DNA from 3 places in the Kitasatospora sp. NPDC091335 genome. Region 3 is predicted to be linked to each of the others. Evidence: riboswitches for the same ligand, from Rfam matches in the RefSeq annotation. Region 3 holds a riboswitch; each other region holds the start of a gene.

Region 1 (10,231 bases), on a different contig from region 3:
GACGCGCTGGTCAACAACGCCGGGGCCGGCCACGTCGGCACCCTGGAGCGGGAGAGCGTGGCCGACGTCCGCGCCGTCATGGAGGTCAACTTCTTCGGGGTGCTGCACGTCACCAAGGCCGCCCTGCCGCTGCTGCGGGCGAGCCGCGGCCGCCTGCTGACCGTGACCAGCGTCGGCGGCGTGGTCGGCCAGCCCTTCAACGAGGCGTACTGCGCCGCCAAGTTCGCGGTCGAGGGCTTCATGGAGTCCCTCGCGCCGGTCGCGGCCACGGCCGGTGTGTCCGTCAGCGTCGTCGAACCGGGCGCGGTGGCCAGCGAGTTCGTCAGCAACGTCGGCGTCACGGACGACGCGGCCGAGCAGGCAGGACCGTACGCACCGGCCCTCGCCGCCTACCTGGACCGCACCCGCGGCGCCTTCGCCCACGCCCAGGCGGCCGAGGACGTGGCCGCCCGGATCCTCGGCCTGCTCACCGCCGAGCGGCCCGCCTTCCGGCTGCTCACCTCCGACGTCGCCCGGGCCTTCGCCGGGGTGAAGCTCAACGACCTCGACGGCTCGGCCGTACAGACGCTGACCGCCGGCTGGGTCGGCTAGCGAACCGCCGCCGAGGCGCGGGGCCCGCGCACGTCCGGGAGGCGGCAGCCGGGCACCGTCAGCGGGTGCGACTCCGGCTCCCCCCGGGCCCGGCGCTCCCGGTCGAGTTCGGCCCCGTCCCGCACCGCCCGGTACACCGCCCTGGCCAGCCGGGCGCCCCACCGCGAGCGCGGGCCGCCGAAGGGGTCGGCGGGGCCCTCGGAGGAAGCGGCCCGGACGGCCACGCAGACCGCGTCGGACGGGGTGCCGGAGCAGTCGTAGCCGGCGTCCAGCAGCGCCTGGACCTTGGCCTCGGTCGCGGTGGCCAGCAGGTTGACCAGACCGCCGTCCGCGACCGCCGCCGGCACCACGGCCAGGATGTTGATCGTGCCGGGCCGGTACTCCACCGGTGCCGCGGCCGGGTCGGCCGCCCAGAGCGCGACGCCGATCCCGGTGGTGACCAGCGCGGTGACCCCACCGTCCTCGGCCCGGGTGCAGTCGTCCACTTCGGCCGCCGTCATCAGCCCCACGCCCGGCCCCACCAGGCCCTGCCCGGCGGCCAGTTCGGCCAGGTGCCGGTCCGGGTCCATCCGCGAGTAGCCGGGCCGCACCTGGGCGTTGAGCACCCAGGCGCGATCAGCGAGCCCGCCGCCGAGCACCGCGCTGCTGACCATCCGCCAGCCGGGCCCGGCCCGCCACACCAGCAGGTGCCGACAGGCGCCGTCCTCGGTCCGCGCCGCCCGTCCCACCCGCACTCCGCCGTCGTTCACGACCACTTCCCCTCCATCGGGTACGGCACCCTGCTCCTCCGGTCCGGGTCGGCCGCCGGCCGCTCCCCCGCCGCCGGCGGCCGGGCCCGCCGGACGCGGCCCGTCCGCTCGCAGGTCCGGCAGCCGAGGCCGATCGGGGTGGCCGCCCCGGCACGACCGTCCGGTCAGGACGGGAGGGTGCGGGCCGGTGCCGGCTCCTCCTCCTGCCCGGGCCGCGACACCTGGACGTTCTCCAGCAGCGCCTCGACCAGCTCGTCCAGGTCGAGGCGCTTCTCCACCGCCTTCAGGTCGCCGATCCGCGCCCCGGTGGTGACCTGGGGCGGGGCGAGCAGGCTGCAGCAGTCCTCGTCCGGCAGGACGGAGATGTCGGCCGTGCCGAGTGCCCTGGCCTGGTCGATGATCTCCTGCTTCTCCCAGCCGACCAGCGGGCGCAGCACCGGCAGGGTGGCCGCCTGGTCCACCGCGACCATGTTGGCCAGGGTCTGGCTCGCCACCTGCCCCAGGCTGTCGCCGGTCACCAGGGCCTGCGCCCCGGTGGCGGCGGCCAGCGCGGAGGCCGTCCGCACCATCAGCCGGCGCTGGGCGACCACCTGGAGCCGCCCGGCGCCCGCGACGGCCAGCTGCTTCTGGGCCTTGCCGAGGGCGATGACGTGCAGGGCGCCGGGCGGCTGGTACCGGTCGAGCTCCCGGGCCAGGGCGTACGCCTTGTAGACGGACGCCGGGTTGGTGTAGGGCGCGCCGCTGAAGTGCACGAAGTCACAGGCCAGGCCGCGCCGCATGGCCCGGTGCGCGGCCACCGGCGAGTCGTAGCCGCCGGACAGCAGGACCAGGGCCCGGCCGCTGGAACCCACCGGCAGCCCGCTCAGCCCGGGGTGCCGCTCGGCGGACAGGTAGGTCTCGCGGCGGTCGATCTCCACGGACAGGGTGACGTCGGGCGCGGTCAGGTCCACCCGCAGGCCGGCCACCCGGGGCTGCAGACGGCCCCCGAGTTCCCGCTCCAGCTGGGAGGAGGTCAGCGGGAAGGTCTTGTCGCGCCGTTTGACGCGCACGGCGAAGCCGGTGGCGGCCCGCCCGGCGCACGCGGTACGCAGCACCTCCAGCCCGTTGGCCTCGATCGACTCCATCGTGCTGGGCACGCGCAGCGCCGGTTCCACGGAGCTGAAGCCGATCACGGTACGCGCCCTGGCCACCAGGGTCTCCACGGGCACCTGCCCGCCGAGCACGGTGAGGCTGTGCGGGGTCCGGATCCAGGTCGAGCCGCCCACCCCGCGCAGCGCCGCCCGCAGGTTCTCCTCCAGGCGGTTCACGAACAGGCGCCGGTTGCGCCCCTTGAGGGCGACCTCGCCGTGCTTGAGGAGCACGCAGGGGCCGTAGGGGTCGGTGCCGCCGCGCGGAGCGGGCAGGCGGGTGTCGTCGGTCGGGTGGTCCATCCGGAAGTCCCAGTGTCGTCGGTCGGTGTCGTCGGTCGGTGTCGTCGGCAGCGTCCATCGTGCAGGACGGGCCGGAGTAGGAGCCAGGCGCGTCCGCCGGGGGCGCGCGGGGCCCGCCGGGGGCGCGGTTCACGCCCGCGCCCCCGCCGTCAGTGCCTCCGCCGTCGGCGCCGGCCGGGGCGCGGCGGGTCCGCGGCGCCGCAGCGCCGCCTCGACCCGGACCGCGTCGGCCGTGTCGCGGACCTCGTGCACCCGTACCGCCCACGCCCCCTGGGCGGCGGCCAGGACGCTGGCCGCCGCGGTGGCCGCGTCGCGTTCCCTGGCCGGGCGGGCCTCGCCCGTGTCCGGGTCGGCCAGCAGCTCGCCCAGGAAGCGCTTGCGCGAGGCCGCCACCAGCAGCGGGCGTCCCAGCGCGCTCCACGCGTCCAGCGAGGCCAGCAGCGCCCAGTCGTCCCGCCTGCTCTTGGCGAAGCCGAGGCCCGGGTCCACGATGACCTGCGACGGGTCGACCCCGGCGGACACCACCGCGTCCATCTGCCGGGCCACCTCGCCGATCACCTCGGCCACCACGTCGGTGTAGTCGGCCAGTCCGTCCATGCCCGCGGACTGCCCGCGCCAGTGCATGACGACGAAGGGCACCCCGGTCCTGGCCACGGCGCGGGCCATGCCCGGATCGGCCCGGCCTCCGCTGACGTCGTTGACGATCCGCGCGCCGGCCTCCACCGCCGCCTCGGCGACCCGGGCCCGCATGGTGTCGATGCTGACCAGGACGCCCTCGCCGGCGAGAGAGCGCACCACCGGCAGCACCCGGCGCAGCTCCTCCTCCTCGGACACCCGGGTCGCTCCCGGCCTGGTCGACTCCCCGCCCACGTCCACGATGTCGGCGCCCTGCTCCGCCAGCAGCAGCCCCCGGTCCACCGCCCGCCCCGGGTCCAGCCAGCGACCGCCGTCCGAGAACGAGTCGGGGGTCACGTTCACGATTCCCATCACTGCGCACCGGTCCCATCCGGGGAGTCCCGGCAATGCCTGCGAAGGTCTTTTCATGTCCCCATTGTGCCGTCCCGTCCGGGATCTTCCCCGGGCACCCCCGGTGGAGAAATCCGTATCACGGAGTGGACGCTCCGGGATTGGTCCGCACCAATCCGGATAACCTCCTGTCATGACACTCGGAATCCCCACCACGCGCACGGACCGGGCGGCCTCCATCCGCGAACTCCTCGCGACCGGCAGGCGTTCCTACTCGTTCGAGTTCATGCCGCCCAGGAGCCCCGAAGCGGAAGCCGGCCTGTGGAATGCGATCCGGCGACTCGAAGCCCTGTCCCCCACCTTCGTCTCGGTGACCTACGGTGCCGGCGGGTCGACCCGGGAGCGGACGGTCAACGTCACCGGCCGCATCGCCCAGGAGACCACCCTCACCCCGGCCGCCCACCTGACCGCCGTCGGCCACAGCGTCGCCGAGCTTCGGAACATCCTCGGGCACTACGCCGACCAGGGCGTCCGCAACATCCTGGCGCTGCGCGGCGACCCGCCGGGCGACCCGCTGGGCCGCTGGGACCGCCACCCGGACGGGGTGGAGTACGCGGCCGACCTGGTGCGGCTGATCAAGGAGTCCGGGGAATTCTGTGTCGGCGTGGCCGCGTTCCCGGAAATGCACCCGCGGTCTCCCGACTGGGATTCCGAGATCGGGCATTTCATCGCCAAATGCCGGGCCGGAGCGGACTACGCGATCACCCAGATGTTCTTCGAGACGGACAGCTACCTCCGTTTCCGGGACCGGCTGGAATCCTCCGGGTGCGCCGTTCCGATCATTCCGGAGATCATGCCGGTGACCACCATCCGGTCACTCCGGCGGATCCCCGACCTGTCCACCGCGGCCATTCCCCGGGAATTCTCCGAGCGCATGCTGAAGCACCGGGACGACCCGCGGGCGGTCCGCTCGATCGGCATCGAGTACGCGACCGGCATGTGCCGGCGCCTGCTGGCCGAAGGGGTCCCCGGCCTGCATTTCATGACCATGAACTTCTCCACGGTCACGACGGAGATCTACCAGAACCTCGGGCTGCCCGAGTCCGGCTGAGCTCGGCCCGGGCCTCCGGGGCACGAGGTGCCGGGGCGGGTACGACGGGGTCGCCGTACCCGCCCCGGTCACCGTCAGCCTGCGAGTTCCTCGCGCAGCAGGCGGGCGGCGCCGACCAGGCTCTCCAGCGAGGCCCGGGTCTCCGGCCAGCCGCGGGTCTTCAGCCCGCAGTCCGGGTTGACCCAGAGCCGCTCCGCCGGGATCGCGGCCAGGCCCGCGCGCAGCAGCGAGACGGCCTCCCCGGTGCCGGGGACGCGCGGGGAGTGGATGTCCCACACGCCCGGACCGACCTCGCGCGGGTAGCCCGCCCCGGCCAGTTCGCCGGCCACCTCCATGTGCGAGCGGGCGGCCTCCAACGAGATGACGTCCGCGTCGAGTTCGTCGATCGCGGTCATGATGGCGCCGAACTCGGCGTAGCACATGTGGGTGTGGATCTGGGTCTCGGCCCGCACCCCCGACGTGGCCAGCCGGAAGGCCTCGGTGGCCCAGTCCAGGTAGGCCGGGCGGGCCGCGGCCCGCAGCGGGAGGGTCTCGCGCAGGGCCGGCTCGTCGACCTGGACGACGGCCGCGCCCGCCGCCTCCAGGTCGGTCACCTCGTCGCGCAGCGCGAGGGCGACCTGCCGGGCGGTGTCGGCGAGCGGCTGGTCGTCGCGGACGAAGGACCAGGCGAGCATGGTGACCGGGCCGGTGAGCATGCCCTTGACCGGGCGCTCGGTGAGTCCCTGGGCGTAGCGGAACCACTCCGTGGTCATCGGGTGGGGGCGGGAGATGTCGCCGGCCAGCACCGGCGGCCGCACGTACCGGGTGCCGTACGACTGCACCCAGCCGTGCCGGGTGGCGAGGTAGCCGGTGAGCTGCTCGGCGAAGTACTGGACCATGTCGTTGCGCTCGGGCTCACCGTGCACCAGGACGTCCAGGCCGGCCTTCTCCTGGTACGCGATGACCTCGCGGACCTCGGCCTCCATCCGCTCCCGGTAGGCCGCCGCGTCGATCCGTCCGGCCGTCAGGTCGGCGCGGGCGGTGCGCAGTTCGGTGGTCTGCGGGAAGGAGCCGATGGTGGTGGTCGGCAGCAGCGGCAGGCCCAGCCGGGCCCGCTGGGCCTCGGCCCGGACGGGGTAGGGCTGGGCCCGGCGGGCGTCCTCGGCGGTGACGGCGGCGGCGCGGGCGCGCACCGCCGGGTCGCGGGTGATCGGCGAGCCGGCCCGGGAGGCCAGGTCGGCGCGGTTGGCGGCCAGGTCGGCCGTCACCGCGCCGGTGCCCTCGCGCAGGCCCCGGGCGAGCAGCGCCGCCTCGCCGGCCTTCTGCCGGGCGAAGGCCAGCCAGCGGGCGATCTGCGGGTCGATGTCGCGCTCCGCGGCGGCGTCGACCGGCACGTGCAGCAGCGAGCAGGACGGCGCCACGTCGACCGTGCCGGCGAGGCCCAGCAGGGTCGCCAGGGTCGCCAGCGACTTCTCCAGGTCGTTGATCCAGATGTTGCGCCCGTCGATCACCCCCGCCACCAGCCGCTTGCCGGGCAGTCCGCCGACCGCGGCGAGGTCGTCCAGGTTCGCGGCGGCCGGGCCGGTGAAGTCCAGCGCCAGGCCCTCGACCGGTGCCTTCGCCAGCACCGGCAGCGCCTCACCGAGCCGGTCGAAGTAGCTCGCGACCAGCAGCTTGGGCCGCTCGGTGAGGGCACCGAGCTCGCGGTAGGCGCGGGCGGCGGCGTTGAGTTCGGCCGGGGTGCGGTCCTGGACGAGCGCGGGCTCGTCCAGCTGCACCCAGCCGGCCCCCGCGGCCCTGAGCGCCGCGAGCAGCTCGGCGTAGACCGGCAGCAGCCGGTCCAGCAGCGTGATCGGCTGGAAGTCCTCGGCCACTCCCGGCGCCGGCTTCGCCAGCAGCAGGTACGTCACCGGGCCGACCAGCACCGGCCGCGCGGTGTGGCCCAGCGCCAGCGCCTCCCGCAGCTCGCCGACCGCCTTCGCCGGGTCGGCGGCGAACACCGTGTCCGGCCCCAACTCGGGGACCAGGTAGTGGTAGTTGGTGTCGAACCACTTCGTCATCTCCAGCGGCGCGACGTCCTGGGTGCCGCGCGCCATCGCGAAGTACCCGGCCAGCGCGTCGGCGTCCACCGCCTCCCGGTGCCGGAGCGGGATCGCGCCGACGGCCACGGTGGTGTCCAGCACGTGGTCGTAGAGCGAGAAGTCGCCGGTCGGGACCTCCTCGATCCCGGCCTCGGCGAGCTGCGCCCAGTTCGTCCGGCGCAGGTCGGCGGCGGTCGCCAGCAGCGCCTCCGCCGTGACGGCGCCCTTCCAGTACCCCTCGATCGCCTTCTTCAGTTCACGGTTGCGGCCCTGGCGGGGGTAGCCGTGCACGGTGGCGACGCTCGCCGCGGCTGCGGACTTCGTGGTCAAGGGACTCTCCTTCGCGAGCCTGATTCCTCAAGTGCCCGGTGACGGCACGAGGACGCGAAGGGATGACGAACCGGACGGATACCCGTGCACGCGCACGGCCCCGCCGGGTATGGTCGCCGACCCGCCCACGAGGTCACCGGATGGCCGCACGCGAACGGTCGCGCACGGGCAGTGGCAGGTCTTCGGACTCGTGGGCGCGCCCTCCCCGGCCTCACCAGGGCGGACACCTACTGGCCGTCGCTTCCCAGACCCGTTCCCGGGCCCAGTGCGTATGACGGCGGTCGTTCCCACTCACCGCTGCGGGGCAGTCCCGGACTGGCCAGTCGAAAGGCGTCACCGGGTTCCCTCTTGCGACGCGCCTGCCTGGCGGACAGGGCGAACCAGCTGCTCCGTCAGCTTAGGGGCAAACCGGCGGCGCCGAGGCGGAAATCTCGAAAGGCGTCCGCATGGTGGGACGTCGTCGCGGGCCGCTACTCGGCGGGCTCCAGCTCCGGCTCGGTCCTGCGGGCCCGCCGCTCCCGTGCCACCCGGCCGCGCTGCCGGTCGGCGGCGCTCTCCAGGAGCAGCTCCGGGACCCGGTGGGGCCGGCCCTCGGCGTCGACCGCCACGAACACCAGGTGCGCCGTCGCCACCCTGGTGACGGGCCCGGTGAGGTTCCACCGCTCCGAGGTCACCGCCACCGACACGTCCATCGACGTCCGTCCGACGTGGTCGACCCGGGCCCGGACGGTGAGGAGGTCTCCGGCCCGGACGGGCGCGAGGAACGACATCTCCTCGACCGAGACGGTGACCGCGGTGACACCGGCGTGCCGGCCCGCGGCGGCGGCGGCCGCGTCGTCGATCAGCTTCATCATCACGCCGCCGTGCACCGTCCCGTAGAGGTTGGTGTCGTGGTCGCTCATGATGTGGGCCAGGGTCACCGCGGACTCGGCCGGGGTGCGGGAGAGCACGGAGGGGCTGGTCACAGCGACGGCCCGCCCTTCGGGGCACCGGACGGGGCCACGGCCGGACGCCCGGCGTGCCGGCTCCGCGGGCCGTCGGGCCCGGGCCGGTGTCCACGGCGTACGGGCTCGTGGGGATCGTGGTCGGTGTTCCGCTTCACGGAACTCTCCTTCGCGGTTTCGCACACCCCGGGCACGCGAAGGGGCAGGCAGCGGTCCGGACACGTCCCGCCTGCACCGTCGACCCGCCCTCGGGGTCCTGGTGGGACCGCGGGCCGGCACGGCACGCGGGCAGCGGCAGGTCTTCGGACTCGTGGGCACGCCCTCCCGGCCGAACCGGGACGGGCACCTACTGGCCGTCGCTTCCCGGGCCCGCTTCCGGGCCGGTGCACATGACGGCGGTCGTTCCCACTCACCGCTGCGGGGCAGTCCCGGACTCGCACCGGGTTCCCTCTTGCGACACCCCGCCTGGCGGACGGGGCGAACCAGCTGCCCCGCCAGCTTACGTCCATCGGCGCAGCTCACAGCCACCGCCCACCGGCCTGACCCGGCCCGGGGGACCACGCGCGGGGCCGGACGGCAGAATGTCCCCATGCGGCAGATCTTCGTCATCGGCATCGGTGCGGGCGACCCCGACCACCTCACCCTGCAAGCGGTCAAGGCCCTCGGCCGTACCGACGTCTTCTTCGTCCTCGGCAAGAACGAGGAGCGGCAGGACCTCATCACCCTGCGCCGCCGGATGCTCGCCGAGCACGGCCGGCCGGGGCACCGCGTGGTCGAGGTGCCCGACGCGGAGCGCGACCGCGCCACTCCCGCGTACACGGCCGCGGTGGACGACTGGCGCGTCCGCCGCGCCGATCTGGTCGAGCGGCTGGTCGCCGAGCACCTCGGCGAGGGCGAGAGCGGCGCGTTCCTGGTCTGGGGCGACCCGGCCCTCTACGACAGCGTCATCGCCGTGGTGGACGACGTGTCGGCCCGGGGCGGTGTGCCGTTCGAGTACCGGGTGATCCCGGGCATCAGCAGCGTCTCCGCGCTCGCCGCCGCGCACCGCACCACGCTGACCCGGGTCGGCCGCCCGGTGCAGATCACCACCGGCCGCCGCCTCGCCGAGGGTTTCCCCGAGGGAGTGGACGACGTGGTGGTGATGCTCGACGGCCGGGCCGCCTTCACCGAGGTCGACCCCGCGGGGTTGGAGATCCACTACGGCGCCTACCTCGGCACCCCGGACGAGGTGCTCGTCTCCGGGCCGCTTGCCGAGGCCGCCCCGCGGATCCGCGAGCTGCGCGAGCGGGCCCGCGCGCGCAAGGGCTGGATCATGGACACCTACCTGCTGCGCCGGTCGGACGGCTGACGGCTGACGGCTGACGGCTGTCGGGACACGGTGCGCCGCCCCGGGGGTGGGGCGGCGCGGCGCGTCAGCGAGCTTGATCTCCGGCTGCCCGAACTTCGCGGTGTCCGCCGCCAGCAGCACGTCGCAGAGCATCGCCAGCTCGCAGCCGCCGCCCAACGCGTAGCCCGCCACCGCCGCGACCACCGGCTTGCGCAGCGCACCGAAGCGGTCCCAGGCGGCGAACCAGTCGCCGAGGTAGGCGTCGACGAATTCGAGCGACTGCATCTCCTTGATGTCGGCGCCGGCCGCGAAGGCCTTCTCCGAGCCGGTGACCAGCAGACAGCCGGTCTCCGGGTCACGGTCGAACTCCGTTGCCACGGCCACGACTTCGTTCATCAGCCGGGTGTTCAGCGCGTTCAGTGCCTTGGGCCGGTCCGGGGTGATCAGCCCCACCCGGCCCCTGCGCTCGACCAGGATCGTCTCGTAGCCGGTCACTCGGCACCCTTTCCCAGCGTCGTGATGATGGCCGAGAAATCCAGTCCGGCCGCCTCGCCCTGGGCGAAGGAGGCGTACAACTCGGCTGCCCGGCGCCCGAATTCGGCCGGCAGGGCGGAGGCGGTGGCCGCGTCGGCGGCCAGCCCGAGGTCCTTGGCCATCAGCGCCGCGGCGAACCCGGCCGCGTACTCGCGGTTGGCCGGGCTGGCCGGGACGGGCCCGGGGACC
Region 2 (10,231 bases), on a different contig from region 3:
GGGCGGTCGGCGTCCGGCGGGCCGAACGGGCGATCGGGGAGCTGCGCGGCGTCCACCTGCTGGACGAAGTGCTGGACGACGACGGCGAGGACCGCTTCCGGGCCCATGACGTGGTGCGGACGCACGCCTACGGCCGGGCGCGGGAACTGCCCGACCGCGAGGGGCTGCTCGCCGGAGTCGTCGCGTACTACCGCGGCCGGGCGTCGGCGGCCGACCGGGCGATGGCAGGGAAGCGGCTGCGCCTCCAGGAGCCGAGCGGTGACGACCTGCCCCGCTTCCCGTCCGGGACCGCGGCCCTGGAGTGGCTGTACGCCGAACGCGCCAACTTCCGCGCCGTGGTGGAGGCGGCGGCCGAGCAGGGCCGGCACGGCGAGGTGTGGCGGCTCTGCGAGTCGCTCTGGCCGCTCTACCACGGCCGGAAGCTCTACCAGGACTGGATCGCCGCCCACCGGCTCGGCATCGAGTCGGCCCAGTGGGACAACCGGCCGGCCGCCGTGGTCCGGATGCGCAACCAGCTCGCCAGGGCCCACTTCGAGCGCGGGGAGCACCGGCTCGCCGCCGAGCAGTTGGCGCTCGCCACGGAGCTGGTCCCGCTGGTGACCGACCGTCAGGTGGTGGGGGTGCTCTACGAGACGGACGGTCTGCTCTGCCTGGCCGACGGGCGCCCGGCCGACGCGGTGGAGCGGTTCACCCTGGCCCTGGTGGCGAACCGGGGCGACGACCACGGCGAGATCGTCCAGAGCTACAACGTGGCGCAGGCGCTGATCGCCGACGGCCGTCCCGGGGAGGCGCTGGCCCTGCTGGCCGGGGCCACCGCCCAGGCGGGGCGGACGCGGGACGAGGACATGCTGATGAAGCTGCCGCTGGTCCGCGCCCGGGCCCACCGGGCGCTCGGGCAGCTGGACCTCGCCGTCGCCCAGGCGGACGACTGCGCCCGGCAGGCCAGGGAGCGGAGCCAGTACGCCAAGGAGGCGCAGGCGCACACCCTGCTGCTCGGCCTCGCCGAGGAGCGGGGCGACGTGGAACTGGCGGAGCGCAGCCGCGAACGGCTGCGGGAACTGGCCGGTCAGGGCCCGTCCTAGGAGCCTACGGGCCGGTACTGAAGGACACCCGGGTACGGTGGCCGCCGGTGCGGACGGTGAGTCCGTGGTCGGGGAGGCCGGCCGGGTCGCCGCCGTCGGCGAGCCAGGAGGCGACGGCGGAGCCGAGCAGCAGCGGGTCGATGCCGGGGTCGGGGCGGCCCCAGTCCGGTTCGGCGCGGGCCTCCAGCAGCGGGCCGCCGCGCAGCCGCAGCAGGTGGCGGGCCGGGCCGAGGGCGGCCACCGCGACGGCGAGGCCGGGCAGTTCGGCGGCGGTGTCGGCGAGCCAGCGGGTGGCGGGGCGTTCGGCGTGGGCCTCGGTGCGGGCGAGCACCTCGGCGGTGTGGCGCAGGGCGTCGCCGGGGTGGTCGTCGGTGAGGGCGTGGAAGCCGCGCGGGGTGTGGTCGCGCGGGTCGAAGGGGTAGCGCCGGAGGCTGACCTCGGTGCCCTCGCTCACTCCCTCGACGTCGTACGCGGTGGGCCCCTCGGCGGTCGCGGGGCGCGGAACGGGCCTGGGGTAGGGCGGTACGGCCGGTTCGTCCGCGGGTTCGTCGAGTCCGTCCAGGAAGGAGTAGAGCAGCGGGCGCAGCAGGTGGGCGGATTCGCCCTGGTGGGCGAGCGAGCGGCCGGTGACGCCGCTGAGGTCGGCCGGGCCCCGGGCCAGGGCGAGTTCGAGCTGGGCGGCGAGGTCCCCGTCCGGGTCGAGGACGGGCGCGGCCTGGCCGAAGGCGTAGCCGGGGGAGTGCGGGTCGAGTTCGGCGGCGCCGGTGGCGACGAGCACGGTGTGGTGTTCCAGGGCGGCGCCGTAGACGGTGACCGAGCCGTGGTCGCCGATCACGCAGTCGGCGGCGACGAGTGCGGCCTGCCAGCCCTGGTGGGGCGGGATCAGGCGCAGGCCCATCCGGCGGGCGTCGTCGAGCAGCGCCTCGGGGTCGTGGCGGCTCCAGACGTTGGGGTGCAGGACGACGGCCACGGTGTACTCGTCGGCGGGCAGCCGGCGGACCAGCCGCTGGGGGAGGTCGGGGTGGCGGCCGAGCAACGAGTGCCCGCTCCAGGTGGAGCTGACGACGACGAGCCGTCGGCCGCCGGTGGCGCCGAGCGCGGCGCGGTAGCCGTCGCGGGAGCGCCGGCTGGTGAGCATCCGGTCGAAGCACGGGTCGCCGACGACCCGGGCGACGTCCAGCGCCTCGGGGCAGGAGACCCGAAGCCGGTCCAGCTGCTCGGGGTGGGAGAGGCCGAGGACGTCCACGAACACCCGTCCGCGGTGGGTGAGTTCGTTGCGGGACAGGCCGGCGGCGGTGACCGTGTCGCCGGTGGACTCGGTGACCAGGCGGTTGTAGCCGACGCCGTGCGGGAGGACGACGAGGCGGGCGTCCAGGCGGTGCATGGAGGAGTGGACGGCGCAGGCGACGGCCAGGTCGAAGCGGTGCCGGACGGCGTCCTCCCAGTCCAGCACGGTGAAGCCGGGCAGGCCGCGCAGGTAGTCGTCCAGGGCGCGGTCGGCGAAGGCGGAGCCGGGGTTGACGGTGAAGTACCGCTCGATGCCGTCCGGGCTCAGCAGGGTGAGGACGTCCAGGACCCGGGTGGCCGAGGTGAGGGTGCGGGCGACCGCCAGCACGCGGGCCCTGACCGGTCGGGTGCTCCAGCGGTCGGCGGGCCAGGCGTGGGGGTGGGACGGCACACCATGATCGTACTCATCCGGCTCCGCCGCGGCACGGTTTCCGAGTGGGGGTCAGCCCGCCGCCGCGCTGGGCTCGTGGTGCTCGGCGGCGGCGCACTCGTCGAGGAGGGGGCGCATGGCCTCGTCCACGAGCCGGTAGCGCACCACTCGTCCGTCCCGGTCGCCGGTGACCACCCCGGCGGTGCGGAGCAGGCGCAGGGCCTGGGAGACGGCGGGGTCGCGCATGCCGGTGGCGACCGCCAGGTCCGTCACGGCGAGCGGGCCGGCCCGGTGGAGGGCGAGCAGCAGGGCGAGGCGTCCGGGGTCGGCGAGCAGCGAGAAGCGCTCGGCCCAGGTCCGGACGTGCGCGGGATCGCCGATCGCGGCGATGGCCTCGCAGACCCGGTGCCCGTCGATGGTGCGGTGGCCCACGCGGTCGGCAGGTACGAGATGCATGCCGGCATTCTCGCAGGCAAGGGTCTGTGATCCTGGACACCTGCGCACGTGCGCAGCCTTGCACGGGTCGGGCGGGGCCCCTACGGTGTAGCCCGCCGTGGTGCTCGGGAAGACCGGTGACGGACCCTCAGGGGTCCCCAGTCCGGAGCGGCCCTCGCCACTGTGATCGGGTCGTTCCTCCGCCCGCGGAGGAGCGTCGTCCGTACCCATGGAGCCACTGGGTGCCCCGCGCACCTGGGAAGGCGGGTACGGGCGTCCCGTAAGCCAGGAGACCGGCCACGGCATCTCACGAGGTTTTCCACGAGGTGCTGGAGCGTGATCCGCAGATGACCCTGCCCGAAACCGTTGCCGCCGGGGCGAATCCGGCGCCCTCGGTGCTGCCCAGCTTCCAGTGGCGGCGCGAGGACACCATCCGTACGGCCGGGCTGATGGGGGTGATCCTGGCCATGCACGTGGTGGCCTTCGGGACGCTCCTCTTCCTGGTCGCGCCCGAGAAGTACGAGGTCGGCACCCAGGTCTTCGGGGTGGGCCTGGGCGTCACCGCCTACACCCTCGGGATGCGGCACGCCTTCGACGCCGACCACATCGCGGTGATCGACAACACCACCCGCAAGCTGATGGCGGACGGCAAGCGCCCCGTCTCGGTGGGCTTCTGGTTCGCCCTCGGGCACTCCTCGATGGTGGTGCTGATGGCCGCCCTGGTGGCGGGCGGCGCGCAGCTGGCGAACACCCTGATGGACGACGAGTCGGCCACCCACAAGTGGCTCGGCGTGGTCGGCACCACCACCTCCGGCGTGTTCCTCTACCTGATCGGCGCGCTCAACCTGGCGGCGCTGCTCGGCATCCTCAAGGTGTTCCGTTCGATGCGCGCCGGGCAGTACGACGAGAAGGAGCTGGAGGCCCACCTCGACTCGCGCGGCTTCATGGCCCGGGTGCTGAACCGGGCGACCCGTTCGATCACCAGGCCGGGCCAGATGTTCCCGGTCGGCATGGTGCTGGGCCTGGGCTTCGACACCGCGACCGAGGTCACCCTGATGGTGATGGCCGGCTCGGGCGCGGCCTCCGGGCTGCCCTGGTACGCGATCGTCTGCCTGCCGCTGCTGTTCGCGGCCGGGATGAGCCTGTTCGACACCCTGGACGGGACGTTCATGAACTTCGCGTACCAGTGGGCCTTCGCCAACCCGGTGCGGAAGGTGTACTACAACCTGACCATCACGGGTCTGTCGATCGCGGTGGCCTTCATCATCGGCACCATCGAGCTGGTCGGGGTGCTGCACGAGAAGCTGGACCTGACCGACCCGGTCACCGGGTTCGTCGCCGAGATCTCGCTGGACAACGTCGGGTACGCCATCGCCGGGCTGTTCGTGGTGGTCTGGGCGATCGCGATCGGGTACTGGAAGCTCGCCCACGTCGAGAAGCGCTGGACGCCCGGCCAGGGGGCACAGAAGCACTGACCCGTGCGCGGAACGGCGCCTCCCCGCGCCGGGGGGAGGCGCCGTCCGGGTGGGCGGGGTCAGCGCTCCTCGCGGAAGTCGACGTGCCGGCCGGCGGCCGGGTCGAACTTGCGCAGGACCATCCGGTCCGGGTCGTTGCGGCGGTTCTTGCGGGTCACGTACGTGAAGCCGGTGCCGGCGGTGGAGCGGAGCTTGATCACCGGGCGCAGTTCGCTGCGGGCCATCGGGCGTCCTCCTGGGGCCAGGGGCGGCGGGTCCCGGTCGGTGGACCGAGCCCGTGCGCCGAAATGGAATTCATTTCCACCCCGTCCAACGTGGGCCCGGCCCCGCCCATTCCCGGCGTCCGACGCCCGGGGGAGCGGGGAACCCGGCGCGTGCCCGAGGGGGAGGGCACGGAAGCGCGGGGGGCGCGCAAGGGGTACTGGGGGTTCTGTCGGGGGTGCTCGGCGGGCGCTTCGGGCCGGGGGTTCGTAGGCTCGACGCATGGCGGATGCGTACGCGGGGCGGCGGGAACGGGTGAGGGAGCACTGCAGTGCGACGGGGGCCGATGCGGCCCTGGTCACCCGTGCGGCGAACGTGCGGTACCTCACGGGCTGCGCGCCCTGTGGGGCGACCCTGCTGCTCACCAGGGAGAGAGCGCTGCTCGCGCTGCCGGACGACCTGCCCCCGGACGACTCGGGGGAGCACCTGATCGCCCCGGACGTCGCCCGGATGCCGGTGGCGACCGGAGCGGACACCGCGCTGGCCGCCGCGGCCGCCGCCGCCAGGTCCGGTGTGTCGGGCCTGGCCGTGGAGGAGCACGACCTGACCGTCAGCAGGCACCGGGCGGTGGGGGGCCTGGCCGAGGGGGCCCGGCTGGTGGACCTCGGCCGGGTGGTCGAGGGGCTGCGAGTGGTCAAGGACGAGCACGAGATCGCCGACCTGCGGATCGCCGCCGAGATCGCCGACCAGGCGCTCGGCGAGCTGCTGGAGTCGATCCTGGTCGGCCGCACCGAGCGGCACCTGGCGATGGAGCTGGAGCGCCGGATGATCGACCACGGCGCCGACCGGGCCGCCTTCCCGGTCTCGGTCGGCACCGGCAGCCACTCCGGCCAGGCCGCCCACCAGCCGACCGACCGCCGGGTGGAGGAGGGCGACTTCCTGACCGTGGTGATGGGCGCCCAGTACCGGGGCTACGGCGTCTCCACCGCCCGTACCTTCGTGATCGGCGCAGCCCCCGCGCCCTGGCAGGTGGAGCTGCACCGGCTGGTCTTCCGGGCCCAGCGGGCCGGGCGGGAGGCCCTCGGACCAGGAGTGGAGCAGTGCGTGCCCGACCGGGCCGCCCGGCAGGTGCTGGAGGCGGCCGGCCACGCCGAGGCCTCCCCGCACCCGGTGGGCCACGGCATCGGGCTGGAGATCCGGGAGGCGCCGCGCCTCGGTCCGTCGGACATGGGTAAACTGGACAGCCGCGTGCCGGTCACCGTCGGCCCAGGGGTCCACCTCCCGGGCAAGGGCGGCGTCCGGATCGAGGACACGCTCGTCGTGCGCCCCTTCGAAGAGGGCGGGCCCGAGCTGCTCACCATCACCACCAAGGAGCTCCTCGCCCTGTGACCGCGGCCCTCCGGCCGTCGGCGGCAGGACGCGAACCTTGGTTCCTTGACAGCTATATCCAGGAGTAAGTGCGCCCGTGGCTTCCACGAACGATCTCAAGAACGGCATGGTCCTCAAGCTGGACGGCGGCAAGCTCTGGTCCGTCGTGGAGTTCCAGCACGTCAAGCCCGGCAAGGGCCCGGCCTTCGTGCGTACCAAGCTGAAGGAGGTCCTGACCGGCAAGGTCGTCGACAAGACCTTCAACGCGGGCACCAAGGTCGAGACCGCCAACGTCGACAAGCGCACCATGCAGTTCTCGTACAAGGACGGCGAGAACTTCGTGTTCATGGACATGAGCACCTACGACCAGCTGACCATCGAGCCGCTCGTCGTCGGCGACGCCGCCAAGTACCTGCTCGAGGGCTTCGAGGCCACCGTCGCGCAGAACGAGGGCTCGGTCCTCTACATCGAGCTCCCGGCCGCCGTCGAGCTGGTCATCGCCGAGACCGAGCCGGGCGTCCAGGGCGACCGCTCCACCGGTGGCACCAAGCCGGCCACCCTGGAGACCGGCGCCGAGATCGCCGTCCCGCTCTTCGTCACCACCGGCGAGAAGGTCAAGGTCGACACCCGCGACGGCAGCTACCTCGGCCGGGTGAAGTAAGTCCGTGTCGGCCGCACGCAGCAAGGCCCGTACCCGGGCCTTCCAGATCCTCTTCGAGGCCGACCACCGCGGGGTAGACCCGCAGCGGGTCCTCGCCGACTGGGTGGCCCGCGCTCGCGAGCCCAAGCCCGACGAGGGCACCCCGCAGGTCGGTGAGTACACCATGGAGCTCATCGAGGGGTACGTCCAGCACGCCCGTCGCATCGACGACCTGATCGAGCAGTACGCGGTGGGCTGGACGCTCGACCGGATGCCGATCGTGGACCGCAACGTCCTGCGGCTCGGTGCGTACGAGCTGATCTGGGAGGACGGCGTCCCGGACGCCGTCGTCCTGGACGAGTCCGTCGAGATCGCCAAGGAGTTCTCCACGGACGACTCCCCGGCCTTCGTCAACGGCCTGCTCGCCCGCTTCCTGGAGCTGAAGCCGAGCATCCGCCGCTGACGGATCGACCTCGTGGGTCGACCTCGCGGGTCGACCCCGGGGATCGGCCTCACGGAACGACCTCGGAACGGCCGCCGGACCCGAACACGGGTCCGGCGGCCGTTCCGCGTTTCACCCGGGCGGCGTAGGGTGAGGGCTTACCCATCGGTAACTTGATGTCCGTCAGCACGCGTGAAGGGCAGGTCTCTCCCCATGACCACGGCGATCCGCAGCGAGTTCGACCAGGGCATCGCCCTGACCAGGCACCCCGAGGAGGCCGGCCGCTACGAGGCCGAGCTCGGCGCCGGCTGGCAGATCGGCGGCGGGGTGAACGGCGGACTGCTGCTCGCGGTGGCCGCACACGCGCTGTCGCTGGAGCACGGCACCCACCCGGACCCGGTGTCGATCAGCGGTTACTACCTGTCCGCGTCCACCCCGGGACCCGCCACCGTCCGCACCGAGGTGCTGCGCTCCGGCCGCGGCCTGTCCACCGGTACCGCCTCACTCAGCCAGGACGGCGTCGAGCGGCTGCGGGTGGTGGCCAGCCACGGCGACCTCGCCGCCGCCGACGGTGAGGTGCGCACCAGCGCGCAGCCGCCGCGGCTGCCGCCGCCCGACCAGTGCATCGGCGTCGAGCACGCGCCCAGGGAGCTGATCGCCCAGGCCGCCCTGCTGGAGCGGTTCGACCTGCGGCTGGACCCGGCCACCGTCGGCTGGGCGCTCGGGCAGCCCTCCGGCCAGGGGCGGATCCAGGGCTGGTTCCGGCTCGCCGACGGCCGCGACCCCGACCCGCTGCTGCTCCTGCTGGTCGCCGACGCGCTGCCGCCGGTCACCTTCGACCTGGGCATGCCCGGCTGGGCCCCCACCGTCGAGCTGACCGTCCACCTGCGCGCCAGGCCGGTACCCGGCTGGCTGCGGGTCACCCACGCCACCCGCAACCTGGCCGGCGGCTACTTCGAGGAGGACGCCGAGGTCTGGGACGAGTCCGGCCGCCTGGTCGCGCAGTCCCGCCAGCTGGCCCGGGTGCCCCGGTCGGCCTGACCCGCGGCCCCCGCATTACCGGTGGTTACATTCCTGTGACACGCCGTACGTGTGCGGCGCGCGCGGATGGGGAGGAAGACGGTCAGCGGCATGACCGCCGCGGACCGTCCACCCCTGAAGCCAGGAGCCACTCGTGAGCGAGCGCAGCGAGCGAACAGTCGATAGGTGCGTCTGGGCGAATGCCTCTGCCGAGCGCAGCGAGGTGGGCGCATGAGCCAGAAGGGTCGCGCCCGCCGCAACTCCGACTGCACCGCCGGCGGTTCGCGGCCCGCGGTGCGCGCGCCGCACGGGCCGCAGCGGGCCGGGGGCGCCGAGCAGGCGTTCGTCATCGGGGTGCTCGCCAACGCCGCGGACTTCGCCCGGGCCCGCGCCTGGGGGATCTCCGACGCCCCCGACCACGAGCGCTACCTGGCCGACACCGCCGACCTGCTGGCCGAGGCGCTGGAGCGGTTCGACACCGTCCGGGCCCGGATGTTCCACCCGCAGGACTTCGAGGAGTTCTGCGTGCTGCACGGGCTGGACCCGGCCGAGCCCGCCGCGCGGGACCGCTACCTGGTCAACCCGGCCCTCCAGACCCAGCTGCTCGCCTATCAGGGCGAGGAGCTGGCCGGGGACTTCGTGCCGCGCCTGGTGCGCGCCCGGGAGAACGGGCTGACGCTCTGCCACACCGACCTGCTGCTCGACGGGGGCCTGTACGGGGGCGCGGCCGCGCCCGACGAGGAGCACACCGCCTGGGTGCGCGCCGCCTACCGGCGCGGGGGCGAGGTGTTCCGGCGGATGCTGGTCGGCGCGGGCGCCGGCGTGTACGAGCTGCGCCTGCGGGTGGACGCACCCGGCGGGCAGCTGAACGCGGCGGCGCGGGTGCTCCAGTGGGAGGACGGCGTGGTCCGGATCAACGACGAGGACCTGGAGCTGGTCTGCGCGGTGCTCTGCGCCGGGCTGGCCCTGGAGCTGCCGGGCGTCGCGGTGCTGCACGGCTCGCAGGGCTCGGCCGCCTCCTGCGGGGAGTACCTGCCGGCCTCCTGGGCCTGGTCGAGCGGCGGGCAGGACTGGGCGCCCGCGGACCGGCAGGTCCGGCTGGACGGGGTGTCGGCGCAGCCCGGCTACAGCCTGGACACGGTCTGCTGACGCCTCCGGCCGTGCCACGCACCGCGGCGCGGCCCCCGCTCTGGGGAGCCGCGCCGTGACGTTTCTGCTTGCCAGCACAGGTGAAAAACGTGCTGGGCCGTGCCTGGATCCGCTGGCGGGAGCCGGTGCGGCGAGGCTCAGCTCACGTCTTCCTCGCGCACCGCGCGGCGCGCGTCGGGGTTCAGTACGCCCCACGAGATGAGCTGCTCGGTGAGGATCGACGGCGACTGGTCGTAGATGACCGCCAGGGTGCGCAGGTCGTCCTGACGGATCGACAGCACCTTGCCGTTGTAGTCACCGCGCTGGCTCTGGATGGTCGCCGCGTAGCGCTGGAGCGGGCCGGCCTTCTCGGAAGGGACCTGGGTCAGTCTCTCCAGGTCGAGCACCAGGCGCGGCGGCGGCTCTGCCGCGCCGCCGGGGGTGCCGCCGGGCAGCAGCTCCTGGACCGGGACGCCGTAGAACTCGGCCAGCTCGGCCAGTCGCTGCACGGTGACCGCACGGTCGCCGCGCTCGTACGAGCCGACGACGACTGCCTTCCAGCGCCCCTGGGACTTCTCCTCGACACCGTGCAGGGAGAGACCCTGCTGGGTGCGGATCGCTCGGAGCTTGCCTCCGAGTTGCTTCGCGTAGTCGCTGGACATTGATCTCCCCGGACGAGATTGTTTCGCGTTCAGTGGTGGGTCACGGGCGATTGTCGACGCCGTTACCGGTGGGTCCGACGTCCGTCTCGTAACTCACTGTGAGGTTACGTAGAGTAAGGTA
Region 3 (10,231 bases):
AGCAGCGGGGGGCGGAGATGTCCTCCAGGTTGACGCCGCCGAACGAGGGCGCCAGCCGGACCACGGTCTCGACGATCTCGTCGACCCCGGTGCAGGCGAGCGCGATCGGCACCGCGTCCACGCCGCCGAACTGCTTGAACAGGATGGCCTTGCCCTCCATCACGGGCAGCGAGGCCTGCGGGCCGATGTCGCCGAGGCCCAGCACCGCGGTGCCGTCGGTGACCACCGCGACGGTGTTGGACTTCCAGGTGTAGTCGTTGACCAGCTCGGGCTGCTCGGCGATGGCCGTGCAGACCCGCGCGACACCGGGGGTGTAGGCGAGGGACAGGTCGTCCGCGTCGCGCACCGGGACGGTCGCCCGGATCTCCATCTTGCCGCCGCGGTGGAGCGCGAAGACCGCGTCGACCGGATCGTCGGTGTCCTGGGTGCTGCTGTGAATGATCTCCGCTGCCACGATGACCTCTTCGTCATTGATCGGCGAGGACGCACGGGCCGACGGACAGGACGACCCGTCCGGAAACCGGAAACCGGGTACGCCGAAGCGGACCCGGGTGTTCAGGGTCGGGGCGCTGCCGTCGGGCGGCGCCCTCGGATGAGGGTTTTATGGGGTCTGGTGTTGCCCGCGTTGTGCTTCCGGGCCGAGCCTAGGTCGGACGGAGGCATCGCACCTATGCCTTTTCGTCCTCGTCACGCACGGTTCATCGCCGCGCCGTCGCGCTCGGGGGCCCGGAGTCGGAAACACCGGGCTCCGGCGGCGGCGGACGGCGTGAGCGCACGCGTACCCGCAGGAGTGAAACAGATCCGAGGGGAGTCGGAGCCCCGGATACGGAGCCGCGTTGAGGCTTCCGTTCCTGAGCACCCCGAGCCTGTCGGGGCTCGTCGGTCTGGTTCGAGCGTTCGGGGGTCACCCGGTGACGAATTCTGACACACCCGCCGGTGGGCCCGGCAGGCCGGGACCACCGGCGGCGGCATCCGGGGCGCGGGCGGCGGGCCTCCGGGAACGACACCCACCGGTCCGCATACTTATGCGCAGAGTGACAGGGTCACGGAATAAGTCCGAATAGCGGACAGCGTGACCCCTCGTTATCCGATTTTGATCTGGATGAGGGCCACCTGACCGTCATCAGATGGCAGGATTCCCCCCATCTCGGATCGAGCAGGCCCCTGGTCGAGGCGGTTCGGTCAACGTCCACCTCGGCGGAGGGTGGCGGAAGCAGTACCTCGTAAGGCCCCGGGTGGCTCCCGCGCACCCGGGCAACTGCACGACCCGGCCTGCACGTACGACGACGTACGGCACCACGCACCCGTACCCGGACGTCCGGCTCGCTGTTCCGGTGCGCCGCTCCCGCGGCGCGCTCCGCCCGACCTCTCTCCCCCAGGATGGAGATCCCCCTTCATGACCGCCCGTACCAAGCGCAACCGGCTCTTCGCAGCCGGCGTCGTCGCCGCCTCCGTCTCCCTCGTGCTGACCGGTTGCAGCAGCAGCAAGACCGAGAGCGGCGGCGCCCCCAACGCCTCCGCCACCGTCAACGAGGTCAAGGCCGACCCCAAGCTCGCCGCGCTCGTCCCGGACGACGTCAAGACGGCCGGCAAGCTCGTGGTGGGCGCCGACGCGTCGTACGCGCCGGACGAGTTCAAGGACGACAGCGGCAAGGTCATCGGCATGGACGTCGACCTGGCCAACGCCATCGCCGCCAAGCTCGGGCTGAAGGCCGAGGTGCAGGACTCCGGCTTCACCGCGATCATCCCCGGCATCCAGTCGAACAAGTTCCAGCTCGGCATGTCGTCCTTCACGGACAACAAGGAGCGCGAGCAGATCGTCGACATGGTCACCTACTTCAACTCCGGCAGCGCCGTCGCGGTGAAGAAGGGCAACCCGGAGAAGGTCGACCCGAAGGACCTCTGCGGCAAGAAGGTCGCCGTCCAGACCGGCACCACCCAGGCCGACGAGATCAAGGACACCCGCGACCCCGACTGCGCCAAGGCCGGCAAGCCGGGCGTCCAGAACGGCGGCGACAAGTTCGACCTCCAGACGGACGTCACCAACGCCGTGGTCTCCGGGCGCGACCAGGCGCTGATGGCCGACTCCCAGGTCGTCGACTACGCGATCAAACAGTCCGGCGGCCAGCTGGAGAAGGTCGGCGAGACCTACGGCACGGCCCCCTACGGCGTCGCCCTGGCCAAGGGCTCCAAGCTCACCCCGGCCATCCAGGGCGCCGTCCAGTCGCTGATCGACGACGGCACCTACAAGCAGATCCTCACCAAGTGGGGTGTCGAGGCCGGTGCCATCGAAAAGTCGGCCGTCAACGGCGCCGTCAGCTGACCCTCGTACGCTTCATCTTCTCCCCCGAGGCCACACCGTGAACTCTTTGGACAAGGGGACGGCGCAGAGGGGGCGGCCTGAGATCATCAAGGCCGTCCCGGTCCGCCACCCCGGACGCTGGGCGGGCGCCGTCGTCATCGCCGTGCTCGCGGCCATGCTGCTGAGCGCCGCCTTCACCAACCCCGCCTTCAAGTGGGACATCGTCGGTCAGTACCTGTTCCACGACAGCATCATGCACGGCCTGCTGGTGACGCTGGAACTGACCGTGCTCGCCATGCTCATGGGCGTGGTCGGCGGCATCATCCTCGCGGTGATGCGGCTGTCCCCGAACCCGCTGCTGGCCGGCGTCGCCTGGGTCTACATCTGGATCTTCCGCGGCACCCCGGTCCTGGTGCAGCTGGTGTTCTGGAACTTCCTCGGCCTGATCTGGGCCAAGCTGTCGATCGGCGTCCCGTGGGGGCCGGAGTTCTGGTCCGAGCAGACCAACGTGCTGATCCCGACGTTCGTCGCGGCACTGCTGGGCCTCGGCCTCAACGAGGCCGCCTACATGGCGGAGATCGTCCGCGGCGGCATCCAGTCGGTGGACGAGGGCCAGGCCGAGGCCTCGCACGCGCTCGGCATGAGCCGGTTCCAGACCATGCGCCGGATCGTCCTGCCGCAGGCCATGCGGGTGATCATCCCGCCGACCGGCAACGAGACCATCTCGATGCTCAAGACCACCTCGCTGGTCTCGGTGATCTCCCTGGAGGAGATCTTCCGGGCCGGCCAGGTCATCTACTCCAGGAACTACCAGAACATCCCGCTGCTGATCGTGGTCAGCCTCTGGTACCTGTTCTTCACCTCGGTGCTGACCATCGGTCAGTACTACATCGAGCGCCACTACGCCCGAGGCTCCAACCGCACCCTCCCGCCCACCCCGCTGCAACGGCTGCGGGGACTGTTCGCCGGGAAGCCCGCCCCGAAGACGAGTGCCGACGTCGTTCCCGGCCTCGAGGGAGGTGGTCACGTATGACCGACCTGACCAAGACCCCGGCCGGCGCCGCCGCGTCCGCCGAGCCCATGGTCCGCGCCGAGAACGTGCACAAGTCCTACGGCCTGGTCGAGGTGCTCAAGGGCATCGACCTGGAGGTCAGGAAGGGCGAGGTGTTCTGCCTGATCGGCCCGTCCGGCTCCGGCAAGTCGACCTTCCTGCGGTGCATCAACCACCTGGAGAAGATCAACGGCGGCCGGCTCTGGGTGGACGGCGAGCTGGTCGGCTACCGGCAGAAGGGCGACCGGCTGCACGAGCTCAAGGACCGCGAGGTCGCCCTCAAGCGGCGCGACATCGGCATGGTCTTCCAGCGCTTCAACCTGTTCCCGCACATGACCGCCGTCGAGAACGTCATGGAGGCGCCGGTCCAGGTCAAGGGCGAGAGCAAGGCCGACGCCCGCGAGCGCGGGATGGCCCTGCTGGAGCGGGTCGGCCTCGCCGACAAGGCGCGGAACTACCCCTCGCAGCTCTCCGGCGGCCAGCAGCAGCGCGTCGCGATCGCCCGCGCGCTGGCCATGAAGCCCAAGCTGATGCTCTTCGACGAGCCCACCTCGGCGCTCGACCCGGAGCTGGTCGGCGACGTCCTGGACGTCATGCGCGGCCTCGCCGAGGAGGGCATGACCATGGTGGTCGTCACCCACGAGATGGGTTTCGCCCGCGAGGTCGGCGACGCGCTGGTGTTCATGGACGGCGGCGTGGTGGTCGAGTCCGGCAACCCCCGCGAGGTGCTCACCGACCCGCAGCACGAGCGGACCAGGGCCTTCCTGTCCAAGGTGCTCTGAACCCGTGCCCCAGGCGCCCGGCAGGCCTCCCCTGCCGGGCGCCGACCGTTTTCCGCCCGGGCCGTGGGCCGCAGCCGCCGCCCGGGCCGTAGGGTGGAGTCCCCGCCCGGGTAATAGGCTGGAGGCAGTAAGCCCGTTACCGCATTCTGGAAGGACCCCTGTGGAGCTCGCCGCGTACGCCGATCTCGCCGTTCGGCTGGTGAACACCGAGGAGCCCGAGCGCGGCACCGACGCGCTGACCTCCGTGGAGGCGGTGCGCGGCCTGTTCTCCGACTCCTCGCGGGCCGCCACGCTCGCCGACGAGTCCGACCTGCCCAGGCTCCGGGCCGTGCGGACCCGCCTGCGCGGGGTCTTCGAGGCCGCCGCCGAGGGGGACGAGATCCGCGGCGTCGACCTGCTGAACAGCCTGCTGATGGAGTACCCCGTCAGCCCGCTGATCTCCGGGCACGACTTCCTGGACGACGCCGGGCGGCCGCGCTGGCACCTGCACCTGGCCGACAACTCGCCCACCGCCACCGCGCACTTCAGCGCGGTGGCCTGCATGGGCCTGGCCGTCCACCTGACCGAGCTGGGCGCCGACCGGCTCGGCATCTGCCAGGCCGCGCCCTGCCGCAACGCCTACCTGGACACCTCGACCAACCGCTCCCGCCGCTACTGCTCGGACCGCTGCGCGACCCGCGCCAACGTGGCCGCCTACCGGGCCCGCAAGCGCCAGGAGGCCGCGGCCGGGGCCGGGGCCGGGGCCTAGGGTTCCTCGACCCACACGCCGAACCGGCGGGCCAGGCCCGGCAGCCGGGCCAGCCGGGGGGTGAGCAGCAGCCGCTCCAGCCGGCGGCCCGGCGCCAGCCAGACCGGGTCGGGACGCAGCCGCAGCAGCACCCGGCCGAGCACCAGCTCGTCCGGCACGGCGCCGTAGCTGCGGCTGTCGCTGTCCACCGGACGGTTGTCGGACAGCAGCCACCAGCCCTCGGCCCGGCGCCCGGCGGCCCGCTTCACCACCAGCAGGTCCTGCTGGAACGGGTGCCGGAAGAGCACCACCGCGCCCGGCCGGACCGGCGCGCCGTAGCGGACCAGCAGCCGGTCGCCCTCGCGCAGGGTCGGCACCATGGACGGCCCCGCCACGTCGACCAGCCCCAGCGGCAGCACGCCGCCCCGGCCCCGCCGCCCCGCTCCGGCGCCCTCCGGCCGCGTGCTCCGCTCCACGGCTCCTCCTCCCGCTCGGCCCGCCCCCAGTCTGCCGTACGGGCCGTCACCTGTTCGATGTCCGGATTGGCCCGTTTCCTGGTCCGTCTTTCGCCCTGGGCCCCCCGCCCGATCGCGAAACCGGGAGGACGGAGGGGTAATCTCGGGCGCGGGAAGACGATCTAAGGAAGGACTCCCATGTTCTCTCGTCTGTTTGCACCGCGCGCCACCGCCCACGCCCACTGCGACCTGCCCTGCGGCGTGTACGACCCGGCGCAGGCCCGGATCGAGGCCGAGTCCGTCAAGGCCACCCAGGAGAAGTACCAGGCCAACGAGGACCCGCACTTCCGCGCCCGCGCCGTCATCATCAAGGAGCAGCGCGCCGAGGCCGTCAAGCACCACATCTCGGTGCTGTGGAGCGACTACTTCAAGGCTCCGCACTTCGAGAAGTACCCGCAGCTGCACCAGCTGGTCAACGACACCCTGAAGGCCGCCTCGGCCGCCAAGGCGTCCACCGACCCGGCCACCGGCCAGGCCCTGCTGGACCTGATCGCCGAGGTCGACAAGATCTTCTGGGAGACCAAGCAGGCCTGAGCCTGACGCGTCGCCAGCCGACCGCCCCCGTCCGCACCGTCGGACGGGGGCGGTCGTGCGTTCACGTCCAGCCCTGCCCGGTAAGGGTTGCCTGCCCTGAGTGGCTGTTATGCTGCCAGGGCGTCCGAGGGGGAAGTCCGGTGTGAATCCGGCGCTGACCCGCAACGGTGAGCACGGCCCGTACCCGCCCGTACGGCCGCGCCAGCCCGATCGCCCCCGGCCGCTGACCTCCCGACAACTCGCCGCGGACTGCGAGGGGACCGGCGCCCCGGCACGCCCCGGCACGCGCCCGGCCCGGCGCACCCGCGGCCCGAGGCAAGGCGCACCCGTGAACCGCGCACCCGCAGACCGTGCAGCCGGCCCGCCCACCCGCCGGATACCCGTCGTCCCGCTCGCCGCCGGCCTCGCCGCCGCGCTGCTGCTCTCGCTGGTCTGCGGAGTCGCCCTCGGCTCCTCCGGGCTCGGCCTGCCCCGGGTGCTGCGACTGCTGGGTGCCGGGCTGACGGGCGGCCGGCTGGAGGCGGACGAGGCGGCCGCGTACGCGATCGTCTGGGAGATCCGGCTGCCGCGCACCGTGCTGGCCGCCGTGGTCGGCGCCGGACTCGCCGCCTGCGGGGTCGCCGTCCAGGCCCTGGTGCGCAACGCGCTGGCCGACCCCTTCGTGCTCGGCATCTCCTCCGGCGCGGCCGTCGGCGCCAACGCCGTGCTGCTGTTCGGCGCCTTCGCCTCGCTCGGGGTGTGGGCGATCTCCGCCTCCGCCTTCGGCTCCGCGCTGGCCGCCATGACGCTGGTGTACCTCGCCGCCCGCACCGCGTACGGGCTCACCCCGCTGCGCCTGGTGCTCACCGGCACCGCCCTGTCCTACGGCTTCTCCGCCGCCACCACCCTGATGGTCTTCGCCGCCGACCGCGGCGAGGCCGCCAGGGACGCCATGATGTGGCTGCTCGGCAGCCTCGGCGGCGCCACCTGGGGCAAGGTGCCGATCGCCGCCGTCACCGTGCTGGCCGGCCTCGCCTACCTGGCCTGCGCCGCCGGGCGGCTGGACGCGCTCGCGATGGGCGACGAGACCTCCGCCTCGCTCGGCGTGGACCCGGACCGGCTGCGCCGCGAGCTGTTCGTGGTGACCGCCGCCGTCACCGGCACCGTGGTCGCGGTCAGCGGGGCGATCGGCTTCGTCGGACTGCTGATGCCGCACCTGGCGCGGATGCTGGTCGGCGCCGGGCACCGCCGGGTGCTGGTGATCGCGCCGCTCGCCGGGGCGCTGCTGCTGGTCTGGGTGGACATCGCGTCGCGCACCCTGCTGGCGCCCGCCGAACTGCCCGTCGGGGTGTTCACCGCGGTGCTCGGCGTGCCCGCCTTCCTGATCATGATGCGCCGCCGCGGCCAGGCCTTCGGAGGCACCCGATGACCGACGTGACCACGCCGTCCGAAGCGGCCGGAGCCACCGGCCCGGCCCTGGCCCAGGACCTCGCCGTCGACGCCGTCTCGGTGGAGCTGGCCGGCACCCGGCTGGTCCACGAGGTGAGCCTGGCGGCCGCCGCCGGGCAGGTGGTCGGCCTGGTCGGCCCGAACGGCAGCGGCAAGTCGACCCTGCTGCGCTGCGTCTACCGGGTGCTGAAGCCGGCCGGCGGCGTCGTCCGGCTCGCCGGCGACGACCTGCACGCGCTCACGGCGCGCGAGTCGGCCCGCCGGGTGGCCGCGCTGACCCAGGAGCACTCCGCCGAGTTCGACTTCACGGTGGCCGAGGTGGTGGCCATGGGCCGGCTGCCGCACCGCCGGGGCTTCGGCGCCCCGTCCGACGGGGACGAGGAGCGCTGCGCCGGGGCACTGCGCAAGGTCCGCGCCGGACACCTCGCCGAGCGGGGCTTCCTGAGCCTGTCCGGGGGCGAGAAGCAGCGGGTGCTGTTCGCCCGCGCGCTGGTCCAGGAGCCGCGCCTGCTGGTGCTGGACGAACCCACCAACCACCTCGACGTCGCCCACCAGCTGGAGGTGCTGGCGCTCGCCCGCGAGGCCGGACCGACGGTGCTCACCGCGCTGCACGACCTCAACCTGGCGGCGGGCCACTGCGACCTGCTGTACGTGCTGCGGGGCGGCCGGATCGTCGCCTCGGGCCCGCCCCACGAGGTACTCGAACCCGCCCTGCTGGCCGAGGTGTTCGGCGTCCGGGGCACCCCGGTGCGGCACCCGGTGACCGGCGCCCTCCAGCTGCTGTTCGACCGCCTCGCCCCCTCCGACCACTCCGCCTGATCCGCCCCCTCCGAAGGAACCACCGTGCGTACCAAGGCCGTTGCCACCGCCGCCCTGCTCGTCCTCGGACTCACCGCCTGCGGCGCCGAGATCGCCCCGAAGGAGGCCGCAGCCGACTCCGCCCACTACCCGGTGACCGTGCGCAACTGCGGCGACGAGCTCACCTTCGACCGGAAGCCCGCCCGGGTGGTGACCAACGACGTCGGCATCACCGAACTGATGCTCTCGCTCGGCCTCGCCGACCGGATGGCCGGCTACGTGATGCCCGACGACAAGGGGCAGCTCGACAAGGTCGCCTGGAAGGACGGCTACCAGCAGACGAAGTGGCTCTCCAAGCAGCGGATCACCAAGGAGATCGCGCTGGACGCCAAGGCCGACCTGGTCTTCGCCGGCTGGCACTACGGCTTCGACGAGGGCAGCGGCGTGACCCCGCAGGCCTTCAAGGCGCTCGGCGTCGACTCGTACGTGCTCAGCGAGTCCTGCCGCAGCGGCAAGGGCACCGAGCGCGGCGTGATGGACCCGCTGGAGGCGCTCTACACCGACCTGGCCAACCTCGGCGAGATCTTCGACGTCAAGGACCGTGCCGACAAGCTGGTCGCCGGCTTCAAGGCGCAGATCGCCGCCGTCCCGCAGCCGGAGCGCCGCCCGTCCGTCTTCCTGTACGACAGCGGGCAGGACAAGCCGTACACCGCGGGCAAGTTCGCCGCCGCCGACGAGATCATCGCCAAGGCCGGCGGGACCAACATCATGGGCGACCTCGCCGACAGCTGGGTCACGGCCGGCTGGGAGAGCGTGGTGGAGCGCGACCCCGAGGTGATCGTGATCAACGACTACGCGACGCCCGGCGCCGAGGAGAAGCGGAAGTTCCTCACGTCCTTCCCGCCGCTGGCGAACGTCTCCGCGGTGAGGAACGGCCGGATCTTCGTCATGGACTACGTCGACCTGGTGGAGAGCCCGCGCAACCCGGCCGCGATCAGCGCGCTGGCCGAGTACCTGCGCACCGTACCGGCCCGCTGACCGGCCCCGGTCCCGCTCCTCCGGCCCCGGCGGCGGGCGTACGCTCAGAGGTACGAGCCGACGGAACCCGACCGGAGGAGCGAGATCATGGCCACCATGGCGGCCCCCACCGCCTTCGACACCCGCGCGCTGCGCGAGGGCATCGAGCGCCGCGACGCCGAGACCCTCCTGGCGCTCTACGCGGAGGACGCCGAACTGCGCATGGTCGATCGCAGGACCCAGCCCAGCCACCCCCTGGTGATGCACGGGCGGGAGGAGATCGGCGCCATGCTGGACGACGTCTACGGCCGCGAGATGACCCACAAGCTGGAACAGGTGGTGGTCCAGGGCGACCACGTCGCCTTCCTGGAGTCCTGCCGGTATCCGGACGGGGTCCGGGTGCTGATGTCCTCGATGGCCGGTCTGCGGGACGGCCGGATCGTCGACCAGACCTCCCTCCAGGCCTGGGACGAGACGGGTCCCGAGCAGTAGGCTCACAGGCATGATCCGCACCGCCGTCGCCACCGACGTCCCCGTCATCCACGCCATGGTCCGCGAACTCGCGGACTACGAGAAGGCCCTGCACGAGGCGAAGGCCACCGAGGAGCAGCTGCACGAGGCCCTGTTCGGCGCCGACCCGGCGCTGTACGGTCTGATCGCCGAGGACGACGTCACCGGCGAGCCGGTCGGCTTCGCGGTCTGGTTCCGCAACTTCTCGACCTGGCGCGGCACCTACGGGATCTACCTGGAGGACCTCTACGTCCGCCCGGAGTCGCGCGGCGGCGGCCACGGCAAGGCACTGCTGCTGGAGCTCGCCCGGATCGCCGTCGAGCGCGGCTACTCCCGGGTGGAGTGGTCGGTCCTGGACTGGAACCAGCCCTCGATCGACTTCTACAAGTCGATCGGCGCGGTGCCGATGAACGAGTGGACGGTGTACCGGCTCACCGACGAGGCGCTGACCGCCGTCGGGCGGCCCTGAACGGCCTTCCGCAGTCCGGAGAAAGGGTCTGCCACCCTGCGTCGCAATGCCTTACCATGAGTAACTCCCGAACCGGGGTGCGGAAGGCAGAGCGATGG

What was found. Region 3 has a riboswitch for cobalamin ahead of ACIQOW_RS12915 (FecCD family ABC transporter permease). Riboswitches for the same ligand answer to the same signal wherever they lie in the genome.
Region 1: another riboswitch for cobalamin. It lies ahead of metE (5-methyltetrahydropteroyltriglutamate--homocysteine S-methyltransferase); the one in region 3 lies ahead of ACIQOW_RS12915 (FecCD family ABC transporter permease).
Region 2: another riboswitch for cobalamin. It lies ahead of ACIQOW_RS21925 (HoxN/HupN/NixA family nickel/cobalt transporter); the one in region 3 lies ahead of ACIQOW_RS12915 (FecCD family ABC transporter permease).

Annotation. Positions count from the first base shown of each region.
Region 1 is NZ_JBIVUM010000012.1:222,205-232,435, forward strand. It holds gene ACIQOW_RS24975 (SDR family oxidoreductase) at 1-591, shown strand, start outside; gene ACIQOW_RS24980 (adenosylcobinamide amidohydrolase) at 588-1,346, opposite strand; partial or broken gene ACIQOW_RS24985 (short-chain fatty acyl-CoA regulator family protein) at 1,337-1,486, opposite strand; gene thiI (tRNA uracil 4-sulfurtransferase ThiI) at 1,505-2,770, opposite strand; gene folP (dihydropteroate synthase) at 2,900-3,757, opposite strand; gene metF (methylenetetrahydrofolate reductase [NAD(P)H]) at 3,930-4,847, shown strand; gene metE (5-methyltetrahydropteroyltriglutamate--homocysteine S-methyltransferase) at 4,922-7,237, opposite strand; cobalamin riboswitch at 7,393-7,637, opposite strand; gene ACIQOW_RS25010 (acyl-CoA thioesterase) at 7,708-8,202, opposite strand; cobalamin riboswitch at 8,478-8,634, opposite strand; gene cobF (precorrin-6A synthase (deacetylating)) at 8,771-9,529, shown strand; partial or broken gene ACIQOW_RS25020 (enoyl-CoA hydratase-related protein) at 9,536-10,003, opposite strand; gene mmsB (3-hydroxyisobutyrate dehydrogenase) at 10,000-10,231, opposite strand, start outside.
Region 2 is NZ_JBIVUM010000010.1:94,961-105,191, reverse strand. It holds gene ACIQOW_RS21940 (AAA family ATPase) at 1-1,082, shown strand, start outside; gene ACIQOW_RS21935 (hypothetical protein) at 1,087-2,760, opposite strand; gene ACIQOW_RS21930 (metalloregulator ArsR/SmtB family transcription factor) at 2,812-3,195, opposite strand; cobalamin riboswitch at 3,277-3,491, shown strand; gene ACIQOW_RS21925 (HoxN/HupN/NixA family nickel/cobalt transporter) at 3,522-4,649, shown strand; gene rpmG (50S ribosomal protein L33) at 4,709-4,873, opposite strand; gene ACIQOW_RS21915 (M24 family metallopeptidase) at 5,133-6,239, shown strand; gene efp (elongation factor P) at 6,316-6,879, shown strand; gene nusB (transcription antitermination factor NusB) at 6,884-7,321, shown strand; gene ACIQOW_RS21900 (thioesterase family protein) at 7,514-8,341, shown strand; gene ACIQOW_RS21895 (hypothetical protein) at 8,552-9,469, shown strand; gene ACIQOW_RS21890 (transcriptional regulator) at 9,607-10,110, opposite strand.
Region 3 is NZ_JBIVUM010000004.1:322,491-332,721, reverse strand. It holds gene ACIQOW_RS12950 (NADP-dependent malic enzyme) at 1-454, opposite strand, end outside; gene ACIQOW_RS12945 (ABC transporter substrate-binding protein) at 1,397-2,323, shown strand; gene ACIQOW_RS12940 (amino acid ABC transporter permease) at 2,361-3,335, shown strand; gene ACIQOW_RS12935 (amino acid ABC transporter ATP-binding protein) at 3,332-4,135, shown strand; gene ACIQOW_RS12930 (CGNR zinc finger domain-containing protein) at 4,296-4,883, shown strand; gene sodX (nickel-type superoxide dismutase maturation protease) at 4,880-5,338, opposite strand; gene sodN (superoxide dismutase, Ni) at 5,516-5,911, shown strand; cobalamin riboswitch at 5,993-6,118, shown strand; gene ACIQOW_RS12915 (FecCD family ABC transporter permease) at 6,240-7,319, shown strand; gene ACIQOW_RS12910 (ABC transporter ATP-binding protein) at 7,316-8,158, shown strand; gene ACIQOW_RS12905 (ABC transporter substrate-binding protein) at 8,183-9,175, shown strand; gene ACIQOW_RS12900 (nuclear transport factor 2 family protein) at 9,263-9,646, shown strand; gene ACIQOW_RS12895 (GNAT family N-acetyltransferase) at 9,657-10,133, shown strand.